Regions from separate parts of the Micromonospora sp. NPDC047557 genome, predicted to be linked through region 1. Evidence: riboswitches for the same ligand, from Rfam matches in the RefSeq annotation. Region 1 holds a riboswitch; each other region holds the start of a gene.
What was found. Region 1 has a riboswitch for cobalamin ahead of ACGGAQ_RS05170 (ABC transporter substrate-binding protein). Riboswitches for the same ligand answer to the same signal wherever they lie in the genome.
Positions count from the first base shown of each region.

Region 2: it holds a riboswitch for cobalamin, as region 1 does, so the genes downstream of both, cobN (cobaltochelatase subunit CobN) here and ACGGAQ_RS05170 (ABC transporter substrate-binding protein) in region 1, are expected to answer to the same signal.
Region 3: it holds a riboswitch for cobalamin, as region 1 does, so the genes downstream of both, ACGGAQ_RS21455 (ribonucleoside-diphosphate reductase subunit alpha) here and ACGGAQ_RS05170 (ABC transporter substrate-binding protein) in region 1, are expected to answer to the same signal.

Region 1 is NZ_JBIDDK010000001.1:1,114,701-1,119,979, forward strand. It holds gene ACGGAQ_RS05160 (ABC transporter ATP-binding protein) at 1-681, opposite strand, end outside; gene ACGGAQ_RS05165 (FecCD family ABC transporter permease) at 678-1,772, opposite strand; gene ACGGAQ_RS05170 (ABC transporter substrate-binding protein) at 1,867-2,796, opposite strand; adenosylcobalamin (AdoCbl) riboswitch at 2,859-3,001, opposite strand; gene ACGGAQ_RS05175 (M14 family zinc carboxypeptidase) at 3,149-5,026, opposite strand; gene ACGGAQ_RS05180 (C39 family peptidase) at 5,239-5,279, shown strand, end outside.
Region 2 is NZ_JBIDDK010000006.1:162,564-167,842, reverse strand. It holds gene helR (RNA polymerase recycling motor ATPase HelR) at 1-1,046, opposite strand, end outside; gene ACGGAQ_RS17110 (hypothetical protein) at 1,309-1,644, shown strand; cobalamin riboswitch at 1,928-2,057, shown strand; gene cobN (cobaltochelatase subunit CobN) at 2,340-5,279, shown strand, end outside.
Region 3 is NZ_JBIDDK010000009.1:136,672-141,950, forward strand. It holds gene ACGGAQ_RS21440 (histidine phosphatase family protein) at 449-1,051, opposite strand; gene ACGGAQ_RS21445 (CbtA family protein) at 1,048-1,815, opposite strand; gene ACGGAQ_RS21450 (CbtB domain-containing protein) at 1,806-2,009, opposite strand; cobalamin riboswitch at 2,068-2,142, opposite strand; cobalamin riboswitch at 2,340-2,560, shown strand; gene ACGGAQ_RS21455 (ribonucleoside-diphosphate reductase subunit alpha) at 2,697-5,087, shown strand; gene ACGGAQ_RS21460 (ribonucleotide-diphosphate reductase subunit beta) at 5,138-5,279, shown strand, end outside.

The DNA.
Region 1 (5,279 bases):
CACCATCCGGTCCGCGTACTCGCCGGCCAGGGAGAGATCGTGCATGGTGGCGAGCACCGTCAGGCCGTGCGCGCGACGCAACTGGTCGACCAGCTCCAGAACCTCCTGCTGGTGACCGATGTCCAGCGCGCTGGTCGGCTCGTCGAGCAGCAGCAGCGTCGCGCCCTGGGCGAGCGCGCGGGCGAGGAAGACCCGCTGTCGTTCACCCCCGGAGAGGGTCGCCAGCTCGCGGCGGTGAAAGCCGGTCAGGTCCAGGCGGTCCAGCACCTCGTGCACAGCGGCGACGTCCGCGGTCGACTCGCGACCCAGCGTCGGGATGTAGGGGGTGCGGCCGAGCAGCACGTAGTCCAGCACCGACATGCCGGGCGGCACCACCGGGGACTGCGTCACCGTCGCCACCACCCGGGCGCGGTCGCGGCGGCGCAGTGCGGTGCTCGGCGTACCGAACAGGGTGATGGCCTCCGGCGCGGGCAGCAGGCCGCCGACGGCGCGCAGCAGGGTGGATTTGCCGGCGCCGTTCGGGCCGATCACGGTGACCCACTCGCCGGCCGCGACGGTGAGGTCGACGCCGGCGAGGATCGGCGTGCCGCCCAGACTGACGTGCAACCCCCGCACCTCGACGGCCGGCGCTTCGGCCTGCCGGGGAGCGGACCCGCTCGCCGGTCCGGGCTCGGGGCTCACGTGAGCACCCGTCGGGCGGTCCGCAGCACGAGGACGAAGAACGGGCCGCCGAGCAGTGCGGTGACCACGCCGATGGGCACCTCGGCCGGGGCGGCGGCGGTCCGGGCCACCACGTCGGTCAGGGCCAGGAAAGCGCCCCCGAACAGCAGTGACAGCGGCAGGATCACCCGGTAGCTCGACCCGGCGAGCAGCCGGACGGTGTGCGGCACGATGATGCCGACGAAGCCGATGAGCCCCGTCGCGGAGACCGCTGCGGCGGTGCCCAGCGACGCGGCGGCGATCAGCAGGTAACGGGTGCGCTGCGGGTGCAGGCCGAGGCTCCTCGCCTCGTCGTCGCCGACCGCGAGGACGTCCAGCTCGCGGCGGTGCAGCAGCACCACCACGGTGGTCAGGGCGGCGTACGGCAGCACCAGCAGCACGTCGTGCCAGCCAGCGGTGGCCAGCCGGCCGAGCAGCCAGGAGTAGACCGGCTGGATGCTGTCGGAGTGCCGCTGGAGCAGGTACGTCTGCCCGGCGGACAGGAACGCGGAGACCGCGACGCCGGCCAGGATCAGCATCGCCGGGGACCTGCTCCGCCCGCCGGCCGCGCCGAGCAGGTAGGTCATCGTCACGGCGAGCAGTGAGCCCGCGAACGCGGCCAGTGGGATGGTCAACGGCAGCCCGGAGATCGCGCCCTGCCGACCGACGCCGCCGAGGGCGATCACCGCGGTGACCGCGAGGCCCGCGCCGGCGGCCACGCCGAGCAGGTACGGGTCGGCCAGCGGATTGCGGAACACACCCTGGTAGCAGCCGCCGGCCAGGGCGAGCAGACCGCCGACGAGGAGGCCCAGCACGACCCGGGGCAGCCGCAGTTCGGTGACGATGGCGATTTCCCGCTCGGTCAGCCCGCTGTCGAGGTGCACCCCGGGGATCAGGTTGAGCAACTCGGCGGCGACGCTGCCCGGCGGCAGGCTGACCGGCCCGAGCGACACCCCGGCGAGGAGCGCGACGAGCACCGCGAGGACGCCGGCGACCAACCAGCGTTTGCGCACCCCGGCCGGCCGCGCCCCGGCAGAGGGCAGCCCATCAGACCGGGACCCCGCAGCTGGCAGCCCACCGGGCCGGGACGCGGAGGGCGTCCCGGCCGGCGGGGTGGCGGGGGTCGGGGTGACCACCGGTGGCGTCCCGGTCACCGACGGACGTCGGTCACGCGGGCACCTTGGCGACCGCGTCGATGATCACCCGGAGCAGGTCCACGATCCGCGGGCCCCAGCGGGAGGCGACATCGTCGTCCAGCGTGACCACCTGGTTGTTCTTCACGGCGGTGAGGCCGGCCCAGCCGCTGCGGGCCTTGACCGAGTCGCCGTTCTGCTGGCAGCACTTGGTGTCGGCCAGGAAGACGAAGTCCGGGTCGGCCTTGACGATGAACTCCTGGGAGAGCTGCGGGTAGCCGCCGCTCTTACCGCCCGCGTCGGCCGGGTCGGCGATGTTGACGAGGCCGACCTGGCTGTAGAGCGAGCCGATGAAGGTCTTGCTGGTCGCGCTGTACAGCTCCGGGCCCAGCTCGTGGTAGTAGGTGAGCTTCTCGGCACGCTGCGGCAGGTCCTTGACCAGCTTCGCGATGTCGTCCTTCATCCCGGTGGCGACGGCGGCGGCCTGGTCTGCGTGCCCGGTCAGGGTGCCCAGCTCGGTGATCTGCCGGTACGAGTCGTCAAGCGTCGTGGCGGCCGGGGTCACGTACACCGGGATCTTCAGCTTGCCGAGCTGGTCGACGATCTTGTTGATGTCGTTGGAGAGCACCACCAGGTCAGGGTTCTTGCCGGCGATCGCCTCGGCGTTGGGCTGGAAGCCGGACAGGTCGGTCTTGGGCGCGTCGGCCGGGTAGTTGGACTGGTCGTCGACCGCGCTCACCTGCGGGCCCGCGCCGATCGCGAAGAGCATCTCGGTGGCGGTGGCCGAGAGCGACACGATCTTCTCGGGACGCTTGTCGAGGGTGAGCGCGCCGACCGTCACCGGGTAGCTGGCGGCGGCGGTGCCCGCGCTCGGCTTGTCGTCGGTCTTCTCGGCGCAGGCGCCGAGGGCGAGCGCGGCGACCGCGAGGGTCGCGGCGAAAAGCCGAGGGGTACGTCTGGACATGGGGGCCTCCTGTCGGTCGAGGAGTGTGGTGCTTCGCCGACAGGACTCGTACGCCCGCCCACGAGGCGCCCTTCCTCGAGAGCGCGTGTCGCGACCCCTCCGCAGGCGACCTGGCTCGTCCCCGCCGTCGGGGCGGGGCATCACAGTTGCGGGACAGCGCCGGTTTCACACCGGCTTCGCTGCGGAGTGGTCGATAAGACGGTATCGCACCGCCAGGACGTGCCGGATCGATCAAGTGTTGATCAATACTCGTCGATCTGGATCGTGGTCACGGGGCGGCATATGTCCCGGATCGGGAGTCTCGGGAACGGGTGGTGGGGCCCCGCCGGGGGCGGAGCGGGGCCCCACCCGATCAGGAGGACGTGATGGTGACGTTGTCCACAGCCGCCTCCACCAGGCTGGCCCCGGAGGCGTCCGCCGCCTCGACGAGGATGCGGACCGACTGGCCGGCGTACGGGGTGAGGTTGAGGTTCGCCACCGCCCAGGTCCCGTTGCGGTTGGCGGCCGCGCCGGTCTGGGTGAGCAGGGCCGTGGTGCCGCCGTTGTGCACCACGCTCACCCGCAGGTAGTCGGCCGACGAGGCGTTCGACCCGTGCGCCAGGTACCAGGCCAGCGAGAGGGTCAGCGTGCCGGACGACGGCAGGGTCACCGCCGGGGACCGGGCGCTGGTCACGCCGCCGTCGACGTCGTAGTCACCCGCCGCCGAGCCGGCGAGCCGGCCGGTGACCAGGTCGTTGGATCCGGCGTACGGGGTGAGCTGCTTCGCGCCGGAGGACGTGGTGGCCTGGGCCGCGCCCACCTCGAACGCTCCGAGCGTCGCGGTGTCGGTGCCGGACGGGTTGATGGTCCAGCCGGTGGCGGTCTCGAAGGTGTCCGACCAGACAGTGGTGCCGCCACCGCCGCCGCAGTATTGCGCCTGCTTGCCGATGGCCCGGTACGGGCAGTCGGCGTACTCGCTGAGCATTAGCACGGCCTCGCGGTTGCGGGAGGTCTGCGCGGGGATGACCTCGTCGGGTGGGTAGAAACCGCCGCCGGAGGAGGAGCCGGGGTACATCTCGAAGGTGTACGCCCAGATGTTGTGGGTGGCCCACATCCAGTCGATGCTGGTGCCGTCGGCGATGTAGAGGTCGCTGGACTGCTCCGGCGTGTAGCTGTTGGTGGCCGCCATCTGCTGGCCGATGGTGGCGAAGGTGTTGTACTGGTCCGCGCTCATCCCGGACGGGTTGTTCGCGGTGGTGTAGCCGAAGGGCCAGAGCACGAGCTGCGAGTACGTGTGGAAGTCGATGTTCGCCTTGATCTGCTGGGCGCCACCGACGACGCGACTGTTGACGAAGTTGCGCAGCGCCTGCGTCTCGGGTGCGGAGAACGCGGACGGGCCACGGTAGGTCTCCGACGAGGTGGTGCCGGACGAGCCGCCGCAGCAGCCCCACTGGTAGGACCAGTTGCGGTTCAGGTCGGTGCCGACGTTTGACGAGCCGCTGTTGGGCTGGCGGTTCTTGCGCCAGGACCGGTACGACCCGGTGGCGATGTCGTACTCGCTGCCGTCCGGGTTGACCGTCGGCACGATCCAGATCTCCCGGCTGTTGACGATGTTGGTGATCCGGGAGTCGCTGCCGTAGCTGTCCGTGAAGAGGTTGAGCAGGTAGATCGCCATCTCGACGGTCAGGTGCTCGCGGGCGTGCTGCTGTGCGTTGAACAGGATCTCCGGCTCGTTCTCGTCGGTGCCGACGTTGTCGGAGATCTTCACGGCCATCAGGTCGCGGCCCTCGTACGACGTACCAATGCTGATCTTGCGGGCGATGGCCGGGTGGTCGGCGACGGCCTGGTTCACGACGGCGGTCAGTTCCGCGTAGTCGTGGTAGTTGGAGTCGGCGGGCGGGAACGCCAGCGTGCCCATCTCACCGGCGCCGCGTTCGGCGTTCGGTGGCGGGGCGAGCGGTTCCAGCCGGAAGCCGAGCTTGCCGATGGCGGCGGCCTCGCCGGCGGTGGCCGAGACGTGCAGGACGCCGTGTTCGGAGTAGTCGATGGCGGCGCCGGTGCGGGCCACCGCGTTGCGGTCGGCGAGGGTCCGGGGCCCGAGCACCCGGTAGCCGGCGGCGGCCGACTCTGCGGTGCGGTCCGGTGCCGGTTTCGCGGCGACCGGTCCGGCGGCGACGGTGACGATTCCCAGCCCGGTGACGACGGCGAGCACCAGGAGGCGACGGAGAGGGTGGGGTCTGCCCAGGGTCATGGACTACCTCCTCGGAGGGCGGGGTGTCCCGCTCGGTGAAGCACACTTCACCATCAGTCACATGGTCATATCAATATTGATCGTTGCCTGATGCATCCCAGGTTGACCATCGCTGCGGCAAAGATTTTCTGTAGTCGAACATCTGGCGAAACTTCCCTCCAAGCGGAACACTGACCAGCGACGATGCCCCCACTCGACACCGCGGAGCACCCATGGCCTCCTCCCGCCTGCACGCGGCCGCCCTCGCCGGCGT
Region 2 (5,279 bases), on a different contig from region 1:
CCGGGCGCCTCGAACGCCTGGGCCCAGTCGTCCGCGCTCAGCCGCACGTCGGTGTCGCCGGCCGTGACCGTCATCGCCGTGGTCGGCGGCTCCTCGTAGAACCGCACGGCCGCCTCGATCGCCCGGACCAGATCCGCGGAGGACTTCAGGCGGGCCACGGCCGGGTCGGCCTCGACCGTCGCCGCGGCGCCCTGGGGTACGAGGTCGCGCAGGGTGCAGGTCTGCACGTCCTCCTCGCCGAGGCTGGGCAGGACGTCGGCGACGTACGCCAGGTAGGGCTCGTGCGGGCCGACGAACAACACCCCGCCGCGGCGGTGACCGAGGCGGGGGTCGGAGTAGAGCAGGTACGCGGTGCGGTGCAGGGCCACCACGGTCTTGCCCGTGCCCGGACCGCCGTCGACGACGAGAGCGCCGCGCGATCCGGCCCGGATGATGGCGTCCTGGTCGGCCTGGATGGTGCCGAGCACGTCGCGCATCCGGGCCGACCGGTTGCCGCCGAGGCTGGCGATGAACGCGGACTGGTTGTCCAGCGCCGCGTGCCCCTCGAACCCGTCCGCTGTGAACACCTCGTCCCAGTAGTCGCTGATCCGGCCGAGCGTCCAGCGGTACCGACGCCGGCTCGCCAGGCCCATCGGGTTGGCGTGGGTCGCCCCGAAGAACGGCTCGGCCGCGGGGGAGCGCCAGTCGAGCAGCAGCCGCCGACCGTTGCCGTCGGTGAGGCCGAAGCGTCCGATGTAGACCGGCTCGGGGTCGTCCGCGCTGACGATGCGCCCGAGGCACAGGTCCAGACCGAAGCGACGCAGGGCGCGCAGGCGGCCGGTCAACCGGCGGATCTCCTCGTCCCGGGCGACCGCCTGGCGGCCCTTGCCGGCGGGTGCCCGGCGCTCGACGTCGAGGCGGTCGGACAGGTCGGCGATCGACCGCTCCAGGCTCGCCGCGATGACGGCGAAGTGCTGCTCGTCACGGGCGATCAGCGCCGGGTCGGCCTTGGCGGCGAGGTTGTCGGGAAGGTCGAACGCGCTGGCCGCCGCCGACGAGTTGTGCATGTATTGGCTCCCGTTTCCGCAGGTCCTGGCCTTGGACGGGCAATTCTGCGGTACACCGGGGGCCTTGCCGCAAGTCCCCCCATGCGGTATATGTTGAATATGGCGGGGAGTGTTGTCCCCCGCTTTCAGGGCTTCCGTTCGGTACGCCCGCTCCAGCGGTTCCGTCCGCGCTCCGCCGAGTCAGATTTCTCCCACCTGGCGTGCAGCGTATTGCCAGGAATCGGTGCTGAACTGGAGTGGCGTCCGAGGAGAGGGGCTGGGCATGGGCTGGTTCAACCGGCGGTCACGGGGCACCGAGGCGACCCCGACGAAGCTGGACCGCGAGGCCACCCGGGACGATCTCGCCGCGCTGGAGTCGTTCGTCGCCAGCCGGCGGGGAGTGGAGTTCTACCTGGAGCCGGAGACCACCGCCACCGACACCACAGTGGTGGCGATCGCCCACGACGGCGAATGGATCCGCCGCCGCACCGGCACACCCCGCGCGGCGGGCGCCATCGCCCGCAAGCACGCGGTGCCGCTGTACGAGGCGGCCCGCACCGGCTACCCCGAGCGGATGCGGGTGTGGAATCGGGCACACCCGGAGCGCCACGCCCGCTGAGACTCCTCAGCCCAGAAGCCACCACCGCCGGGCCAGCGGCGCGAGCCAGAGTGCTCTGCCGATCCTTTGCTCTGCTTACCCATAAGCGCCAGTGACGCTCCCTTCTCGTTGCGTATAGGGAAGCAGAGCAGAGGATGTCGGGCATTGATCCGGGGCATCGAGGTCAGGTGATCGGCTGTCGCGTCGACAGTTGAGGCTCGGTGACGCACGCCCGCTCGGCGGGCCGGAGCGGCGTTGACCCGCAGCGCAGGGGTGTGGCAGCATTCGCGGCCTGACGGCAGTGAAGGAAGTCGGTGCGAATCCGACGCGGTCCCGCCACTGTCACCGGGGAGCGATCCCCCCTCGTGAGTCACGACCGTGTGTCTGCGGTTGGAAGGCCGGGGGAGAGCATCGATCCGGAAGCCAGGATACTTCGGCCGTCGGGACGTACCCCAGGGCGTGGACACCCGAGGAGGACCCGATGACGCTTGGCGTCTCCATCATCGACGGCTGCTGCCGTCTTGCGCACCGCGGCCGTGCCGCCGCCGCGATCGGCATCGACTCCGTTCACCGCTGAGTTCCGGACCGCGCCGCCCGTCGCTCCCGGCCGCAGGCCGCTGAGCCGGCCGGATCGCGGTTTTCGCTGAACCCTGCGCCCATCACACGTCGTCTGGTCGCTCTCGCGAGCGTGCCGACGTTACCGTCCGGAGCCTGCCGTGCGCGTTCTGCTGCTCTCCACCGCCGACACCGACCTGCTGGCCGCCCGCGCCAGCGACGCCGACTACCGGCTCGCCAACCCGGCGCGGGTGGCGGCCGACGAGGTGCCCGCCCTGCTCGACGGGGTCGACCTCGCCGTCGTACGTCTGCTCGGGGGTCGGCAGGCGTGGCCGGACGGCCTCGCCGCGGTGCTCGCCACCGGCGTGCCGACGGTCGTGCTCGGCGGTGAGGCGGTGCCCGACGCGGAGCTGATGGCAATCTCCACGGTGCCGTCCGGAGTGGTCACCCAGGCGCTGGCGTACCTGGTGGAGGGCGGGCCGGACAACCTCGGGCACCTGGCCCGGTTCCTCAGCGACACGGTGCTGCTCACCGGCGAGGGGTTCGCCCCGCCCGCGCCCACCCCGGCGTACGGCGTGCACGGCGACCACCCGACCGACCCGCAGCGTCCCACCGTGGGGATCGTCTTCTACCGGGCGCACGCCCTCGCCGGCAACACCGCCTTCGTCGACGTCCTGGCCGAGGCCGTGCGGGAGGCCGGGGGCAACCCGCTGCCGATCTTCTGTGGCTCGCTGCGCGGCCTGACCACGGGCGCGGGCCCGCTCGGGCTGTTCGCCCGCTGTGACGCGCTGCTGGTCACCGTGCTCGCGGCCGGCGGCGCGGTCGCCGCCGACGCGTCCTCCGGCGGCGACGAGGACGCGTGGGACGTCGGCGCGCTCGCCGCCCTGGACGTGCCCGTCATTCAGGCGCTCTGCCTGACCAGCACCAGGGAGCAGTGGGCCGGCAGCGACGCTGGGCTGTCCCCGTTGGACGCGGCGATGCAGGTGGCCATCCCCGAGTTCGACGGCCGGATCGTCACCGTGCCGTTCTCGTTCAAGCGGATCGACGCGGACGGCCTCTCGGTCTACGCGGCCGACCCCGAGCGGGCCGCCCGGGTGGCCGGCATCGCGGTACGACACGCCCGGCTGCGGTACGTGCCCAACGCCGACAAGCGGGTCGCCGTGGTGCTCAGCTCGTACCCCACCAAGCACTCCCGGGTCGGCAACGCCGTCGGGCTGGACACCCCCGTCTCGGCGGTCCGGCTGCTCGCCGCACTGGCCGAGGCCGGCTACGACCTGGGGGACGCGCCGCCGCCCGACGACGGCGACGCGCTGATCCACGCCCTGATCGCCGCCGGTGGTCACGACGTGGAGTGGCTCACCCCGGAGCAGTTGGCCGCCGCCGAGGCCCGGGTGCCCGGCGAGACCTACCGGCGATGGTTCGACCAGGTACCGGCCGAGCTGCGCGAGCGGATGCGGGAGCACTGGGGTGAGCCGCCCGGCGAGCTCTACACCGACGGCGGGGACCTCGTGCTCGCGGGGCTGCGCTTCGGCAACGTCGTGCTGCTGATCCAGCCGCCGCGCGGCTTCGGGGAGAACCCGATCGCCATCTACCACGACCCGGACCTGCCGCCGAGCCACCACTACCTGGCCGCGTACCGCTGGCTGGCCGCGCCCGTCGCGGACGGCGGCTTCGGCGCGGACGCCGTGGTGCACCTGGGCAAGCACGGGACCCTGGAGTGGCTGCCCGGCAAGGGCCTCGGCCTGGCCGCCGACTGCGCGCCCGACGCGGTCCTCGGTGATCTGCCGCTGGTCTACCCGTTCATCGTCAACGACCCCGGCGAGGGCACCCAGGCCAAGCGGCGGGCGCACGCCGTGGTGATCGACCACCTGGTGCCGCCGATGGCCCGCGCCGAGACCTACGGCGACCTGGCCAAGCTGGAGCAACTGCTCGACGAGTACGCGACCGTGCAGGCCCTCGACCCGGCCAAGGTGCCCACCGTGCGGGCGCAGATCTGGGACCTGGTGCGCGCCGCCGAACTGCACCACGACCTGCACGCCGAGGCGATGCCCGACGCCGACGACTTCGACGACTTCGTGCTGCACCTCGACGGGTACCTCTGCGAGGTCAAGGACGTGCAGATCCGCGACGGGCTGCACATCCTCGCCGACGCGCCGACCGGTGAACCACGGGTCAACCTGGTGCTCGCCGTGCTGCGCGCCCCGCAGATCTGGGGCGGCAACCACGCCCTGCCCGGCCTGCGGCAGGCCCTCGCCGCCGCGTACGGCCTCGACGAGCAGGACCTGCTCGCGTCGCCGGGACAGCGCCTGAGCGTGCCGGCGGCGCTGACCGACATCGTGGACGGGCCGGCCGGCACCGCCGCCGACGCCGTCGACCTCATCGAGGCGCTCGCCCGGAGGCTGGTCATCGGGATGGAGACGCTCGGCTGGGACGTCGACGCCGTCGACGCGGTGGTCGTGGAGGTGACCGGGCAACCGATCCCGGACCTCGTCGCGGTGCTGCGCTTCGCGGCCACCGAACTGGTGCCCCGGCTCGCGCGCACCACCGACGAACTGACCCACACCCTCGGGGCGCTGGACGGGCGGTTCGTGCCGCCCGGACCGTCCGGTTCACCCACCCGGGGCCTGGTCAACGTGCTGCCCACCGGCCGCAACTTCTACTCCGTCGACCCGAAGGCCATCCCCAGCCGCAACGCCTGGGACGTCGGGGTGGCCCTCGCGGACTCGCTGCTGGCCCGGCACCTCGCCGACACCGGCACGTACCCCCGCTCGGTCGGGTTGACCGTGTGGGGCACCAGTGCCATGCGCACGCAGGGCGACGACATCGCCGAGGTGCTCGCGCTGCTGGGCTGCCGCCCGGTCTGGGACGACCGGTCCCGGCGGGTCACCGGCATCGAGGTGGTGCCGACCGCCGAGCTGGGCCGGCCCCGCGTCGACGTGACCGTGCGCATCTCCGGCTTCTTCCGCGACGCGTTCCCGCACGTCGTGGCGCTGCTCGACGACGCCGTACGGCGGGTCGCCGCGCTGAACGAGCCGGACGAGGAGAACTACGTGCGGGCGCACGTCGCCGCCGACCTCGCCGAGCACGGCGACGAGCGGCGG
Region 3 (5,279 bases), on a different contig from region 1:
CGTGGTCGTGGTCGTGGGTCGCGCGTGGGTCGTGGGTCGTCGCGGTCGGGCGTCCTGGTCGCGCTTCGCGCTTCGCGCTTCGCGCGTTGAGGGGCGCGGGGCGCGGGTCGTGCGGCCGCCGGCCTTGCGTGGCCTTGTCGCTCCGCAGGACCGGAGAGGCCGTGTCGCCCGTGAGGCACATACCTCAGAGTCATATTTATACCTCTGAGGTATGTCGCTCACCGGTCCATACGCCTGCCGGCCGCCCCGACCCCGCCGCCGCCCGCTTCCCCGCCGCCGTCGGCTGGCGCCCGCGCGCCACCGACGTCCGCGATCCACCCGCCGGGGCCGGTACTGACGGTCAATGCCAGTGCCGGGCAGAGACCACCGATCCGATTCCGCCGGGCACGGGTCCGTCCATGCCGCCCCAAATCTGGGGCAGCTCTACAGGGTCCGTGGTCGACCCTCGTCACCCGCTCGCGGGTGCCGGGGGCGCGCTCAGGCGGAGCCGCCACCGTGGGCCCTGGCCGGTGAGCCGGACGATCGCCAACGGCTCGACGTCCAGTTGCCGGTACGTCGCCAGCGGCAGTCCCAGGGCGTGCACGACCGCGACCCGGATCACGAGCGGGTGGGTGACGGCCGTGACCCGCCGGCCGAGGCCGCGCTGTTCGTCCAGCCACCTGCCGACGCGCTCGCGCAGGGCGGCGACGGATTCGCCCCCGTGCGGCGCGGCGTCCGGGGTGGACAGCCACTCGCGCAGCGCGTCGGGCTGCCCGGCGCCGATCTCCTCCAGCGACCGGCCGGTCCAGTCGCCGTAGTCGCAGTCGGCCAGCGCCGGCTCCACGGCGGGCGCGAGGCCGAGGGCGTACGCGGTCTGGACGGCCGCCGCCGCGGGGCTGGACAGGCAGGCGTCGGCCTCGCCCGATGCTGCCCGCCGGCCCAGCACGGTGGGGGACAGGGCGAGGGCGGCGCCGCGGCCACCCTCGTCCAGTGCGTCGTTCCCGCCGAACCGGGCCCGCCGCAGGGCGTCGGTGTGACCGTGGGCGACCAGCCGCAGGCTGGTGGCGTTCACCCGGCCGGTCGTGCGTCGGTGACCGCGCGCTGCCGGTGCATCAGGGCGGCGAAGAGCAGGCCGATCCCGGTCCACAGCACCACCTGGGTGCCGAGGGAGGCGAGCCGGAAGCTCCACAGCAGCGTGGCGGGGAAGTCGCCCGGGACCTCCTGGAACGACGGCAGCACCACGTAGGCCACGCCGGTGACCAGCAGGAAACCGCCGACCGCCGCGGCGGCGCGCAGCCACACCGGCGCCTGCTCGCCGACCGACCGGTAGCCCAGCGAACCGGACCAGACCGCCACCAGGCCGAGGACCACCAGCAGCAGGTAGGTGACCGTGCGCTGGTTGATGGTGGCCGGGTCGCCGACGGCCGGAGGGTTCGGCGGGTACTTGAGGAACGGCACGATCACCGCGCCGAGCAGCGCGCCGCCGGCCAGCAGCAGGCCGGACCACCCGTCGTCAACCGTGCGCCGCCGCCGGTTCAGCAGGACGTACGCGGTGGCCAGCAGGCCACCCATCGCGGCGCCGAACAGGGCGGTGGCCAGGAACAGCCCGCCGCGCTGGCCGTTCCTGCTGACCAGAGCGTCCTCGTCGTGCTGGTGCCCCCCGGTGGCGGGTTCGGCGTGTGCCGCCTCCTCGAGGGCGATGGCCGCCTCGACGTGGGGTTCGCCGACGACGTAGGCGAACGTTCCGGCGAGCAGGCCGGCCACCAGGCCAGCGAGCAGCCCGCGCAGGAGAACCGTGACGAACGTGGGTGCGCTGCCGGTGCCGCTCAGTGGCACGGGACACCGAGCAGGTGCCGGCCGTCGTGCATCAGTTCGTGCAGGTACATCCCGCTGCGCGAGACCGCGCCCTGGTCGAAGGCGACGAGATAGGCCAGCAGGGTGAGTACGGCGACGGTGGCCAGGACCGTCCACAGGAGACGGGTCGGGGCAGCGGGGTGCACCAGCGGCTGGCTGGACGTGGAACTGGACATGCGCGCACGAACCTCCTCGGGGATGACGCGTCCCCATCGCAAGGCTGCGGACGACCGAGCGTCCTGGCTCGCGGGCCCCAAGGTCGGGGACCGCTCACAGTGGCGCGACCGCGCCGGATTCTCACCGGCTTCCCTCGCGTCGCCGCAGATAGTGGGTCGACCGTAGCGGTGCCGGTTCTCCTCGGTCAAGCCGACGGCGATGTCCGAACGCGACGCCGCCCGATGCTCGCGCGTCCGCCGTCGCCGACGGATCGACGACGGCCGTCAGCGACGACCGCGACACGCCCGAACCCGACATGTGGGGTGTGACAAAGCCGGCCGCCCCTATATATGGTGTCGACCGCAGCTGGTTCGGCCACTCATCCCAGGGTGGCCGAGGCAAGAGGGAACCCGGTGGAATTCCGGGACTGCCCCGCAGCGGTGAGTGGGAACGACCGCCGTCATCAGCACTGGGCCGCCACCTGGCCTGGGAAGCGACGGCCAGTAGGGGACCGGGTTAACCCCGGTCGTGCCCGCGAGTCCGAAGACCTGCCAGCGCGCCGCGTACCCGCATCCGGGTGGGCGGTGGTCCGAGGCCGCGTGGGACGGCCGACGCCTTTCGGATCCGCGCCCCCGGCGTGGCGTCCGTCGGTGTCGGTCTCCTCGTGCCGAAGGCCATCAGGTCCTCAAGCTCGCGAGGAGTGAGTGGTGACAGTTACCGAGGTAGCCGCGGCCGGCGGCGAGACGGCCCTCCGGGGTACGCCGACGCAGGTCCGCGAACGCGACGGCGCCAGCGAGCCGGTGGACGTGCGCAGGCTCGTCGCCGAGGTCGAGCGCTGGGCCGACGACCTGCCCGACGTCGATCCGCTGCGGGTGGCGACCCGCACGATCAGCGGCCTGTACGACGGCGCGACGACAGCCGAGCTGGACCGGCTGACCATCCAGACCGCAGCCGAGATGATCGGTACGGAGCCGCAGTACTCGCGCCTCGCCGCCCGGCTGCTGGCCAGCCACATCGACCGGGAGGTACGTCGACAGGGCGTCACCTCGTTCAGCGCGGCGATCCGGACCGGCCACGCGCAGGGGCTGATCGGAGACGAGACCGCCGCGTTCGTCGCCGCGCACGGCCGCACACTCGACGACGCCGTCGACGCCGACGGCGACCGCCGCTTCGAGTACTTCGGGCTGCGTACGGTCTACGACCGGTACCTGCTGCGCCACCCCACCACCCGGCTGGTGCTGGAGACCCCGCAGTACTGGCTGCTGCGGGTGGCCTGCGGCCTGTCCCGTACGCCGGACGAGGCGGTGGGCTTCTACCGGCTGATGTCCAGCCTGGCCTACCTGCCCAGCTCCCCGACGCTGTTCAACTCCGGCACCCGGCACACGCAGATGTCCTCGTGCTACCTCGTCGACTCGCCGCGCGACGAGTTGGACTCGATCTACCAGCGCTACGCCCAGGTCGCGAGCCTGTCCAAGTTCGCCGGTGGCATCGGCATCGCGTACTCCCGCGTCCGGTCCCGGGGCGCGCTGATCCGCGGCACAAACGGGCAGTCCAACGGGATCGTGCCGTGGCTGCGCACGTTGGACGCGAGCGTCGCCGCAGTCAACCAGGGTGGCCGGCGCAAGGGCGCGGCCTGCGTCTACCTGGAGCCGTGGCATCCGGACATCGAGGAGTTCCTGCAACTGCGGGACAACACCGGCGAGGACGCCCGGCGTACCCACAACCTGAACCTCGCCAACTGGATCCCGGACGAGTTCATGCGCCGGGTCGAGGCCGACGAGGTGTGGTCGCTGTTCGACCCGGACGAGGTTCCCGAGCTGCCCGACCTGTGGGGGGAGCGGTTCGACGCCGCGTACCGGGCGGCCGAGGCGCAGGGCCGCTACGTGCGGCAGGTGCCGGCGCGGGAGCTGTACGGGAAGATGATGCGCACCCTGGCCCAGACCGGCAACGGCTGGATGACCTTCAAGGACGCGGCCAACCGGCTGTGCAACCAGACGGCCGAGCCGGGCAACGTGGTGCACCTGTCCAACCTCTGCACCGAGATCATCGAGGTGTCCAGCGACGCCGAGACCGCGGTGTGCAACCTCGGCTCGGTGAACGTCGCCGCCCATCTGACCGGGAGCGGCATCGACTGGCCGCGACTGCGCGCCACGGTCCGGACGGCGGTGACGTTCCTCGACCGGGTCATCGACATCAACTACTACCCGACCTCGCAGGCGGCGGCGAGCAACCCCCGTTGGCGGCCGGTCGGGCTCGGACTGATGGGCCTGCAGGACGTGTTCTTCGCACTGCGGCTGCCGTTCGACTCGCCGGCCGCGCGGGAGTTGTCCACCCGGATCAGCGAGGAGCTGTACCTGACGGCGCTGGAGACCTCCGCCGACCTGGCGCGCCAGTTCGGCGCCCATCCGGCGTACGCCCAGACCCGGGCCGCGCGGGGCCAGCTCCAGCCCGACCTGTGGGGTGTCGAGGGTACGCAGACCGCGCGCTGGGCCGCGCTGCGCCAGCGGGTCGGGGAGTACGGGCTGCGCAACTCGCTGCTGGTGGCGGTCGCGCCGACCGCGACCATCGCCTCGATCGCCGGTTGTTACGAGTGCGTCGAGCCGCAGGTCTCCAACCTGTTCAAGCGCGAGACCCTGTCCGGGGAGTTCCTCCAGATCAACACGGCCCTGGTTCGCGAGCTGAAGGCGCGTGGCCTGTGGACCGAGCAGATCCGGTCGGCGATCCGGCGCGCGGAGGGGTCGGTGCAGGACGTCGCGGAACTCCCGGCCGACGTGCGGGAGCTGTTCCGCACCGCGTGGGAGCTGCCGCAGCGGGCGCTGATCGACCTGGCCGCCGCCCGCGCCCCGTTCATCGACCAGTCCCAGTCGCTGAACCTGTTCCTGGCCTCGCCTACCATCGGCAAGCTCTCCTCGATGTACCTGTACGCCTGGAAGACCGGGCTGAAGACCACCTACTACCTGCGCTCCCGTCCCGCCACGCGCATCCAGCAGGCCACCGTCACGCCCGCCGCCGTCGCCCTCGTCACGCCGTCGGCGAGCGACGCCGAGGCGCTGGCCTGCTCGCTGGAGAACCCCGAGTCGTGCGAGGCGTGCCAGTGACCGCTTCCGACACCACCGCCGACACCACCGCCGACACGAGGACCACGCACATGCTGCTCGACCCCGGGATGGATCTCACTCTCCGCCCGATGCGCTACCCGCACTTCTTCGACCGGTTCCGCGCCGCCATCCGCAACACCTGGACGGTCGAGGAGGTCGACCTGCACGCCGACCTCGCCGATCTGGACAGGT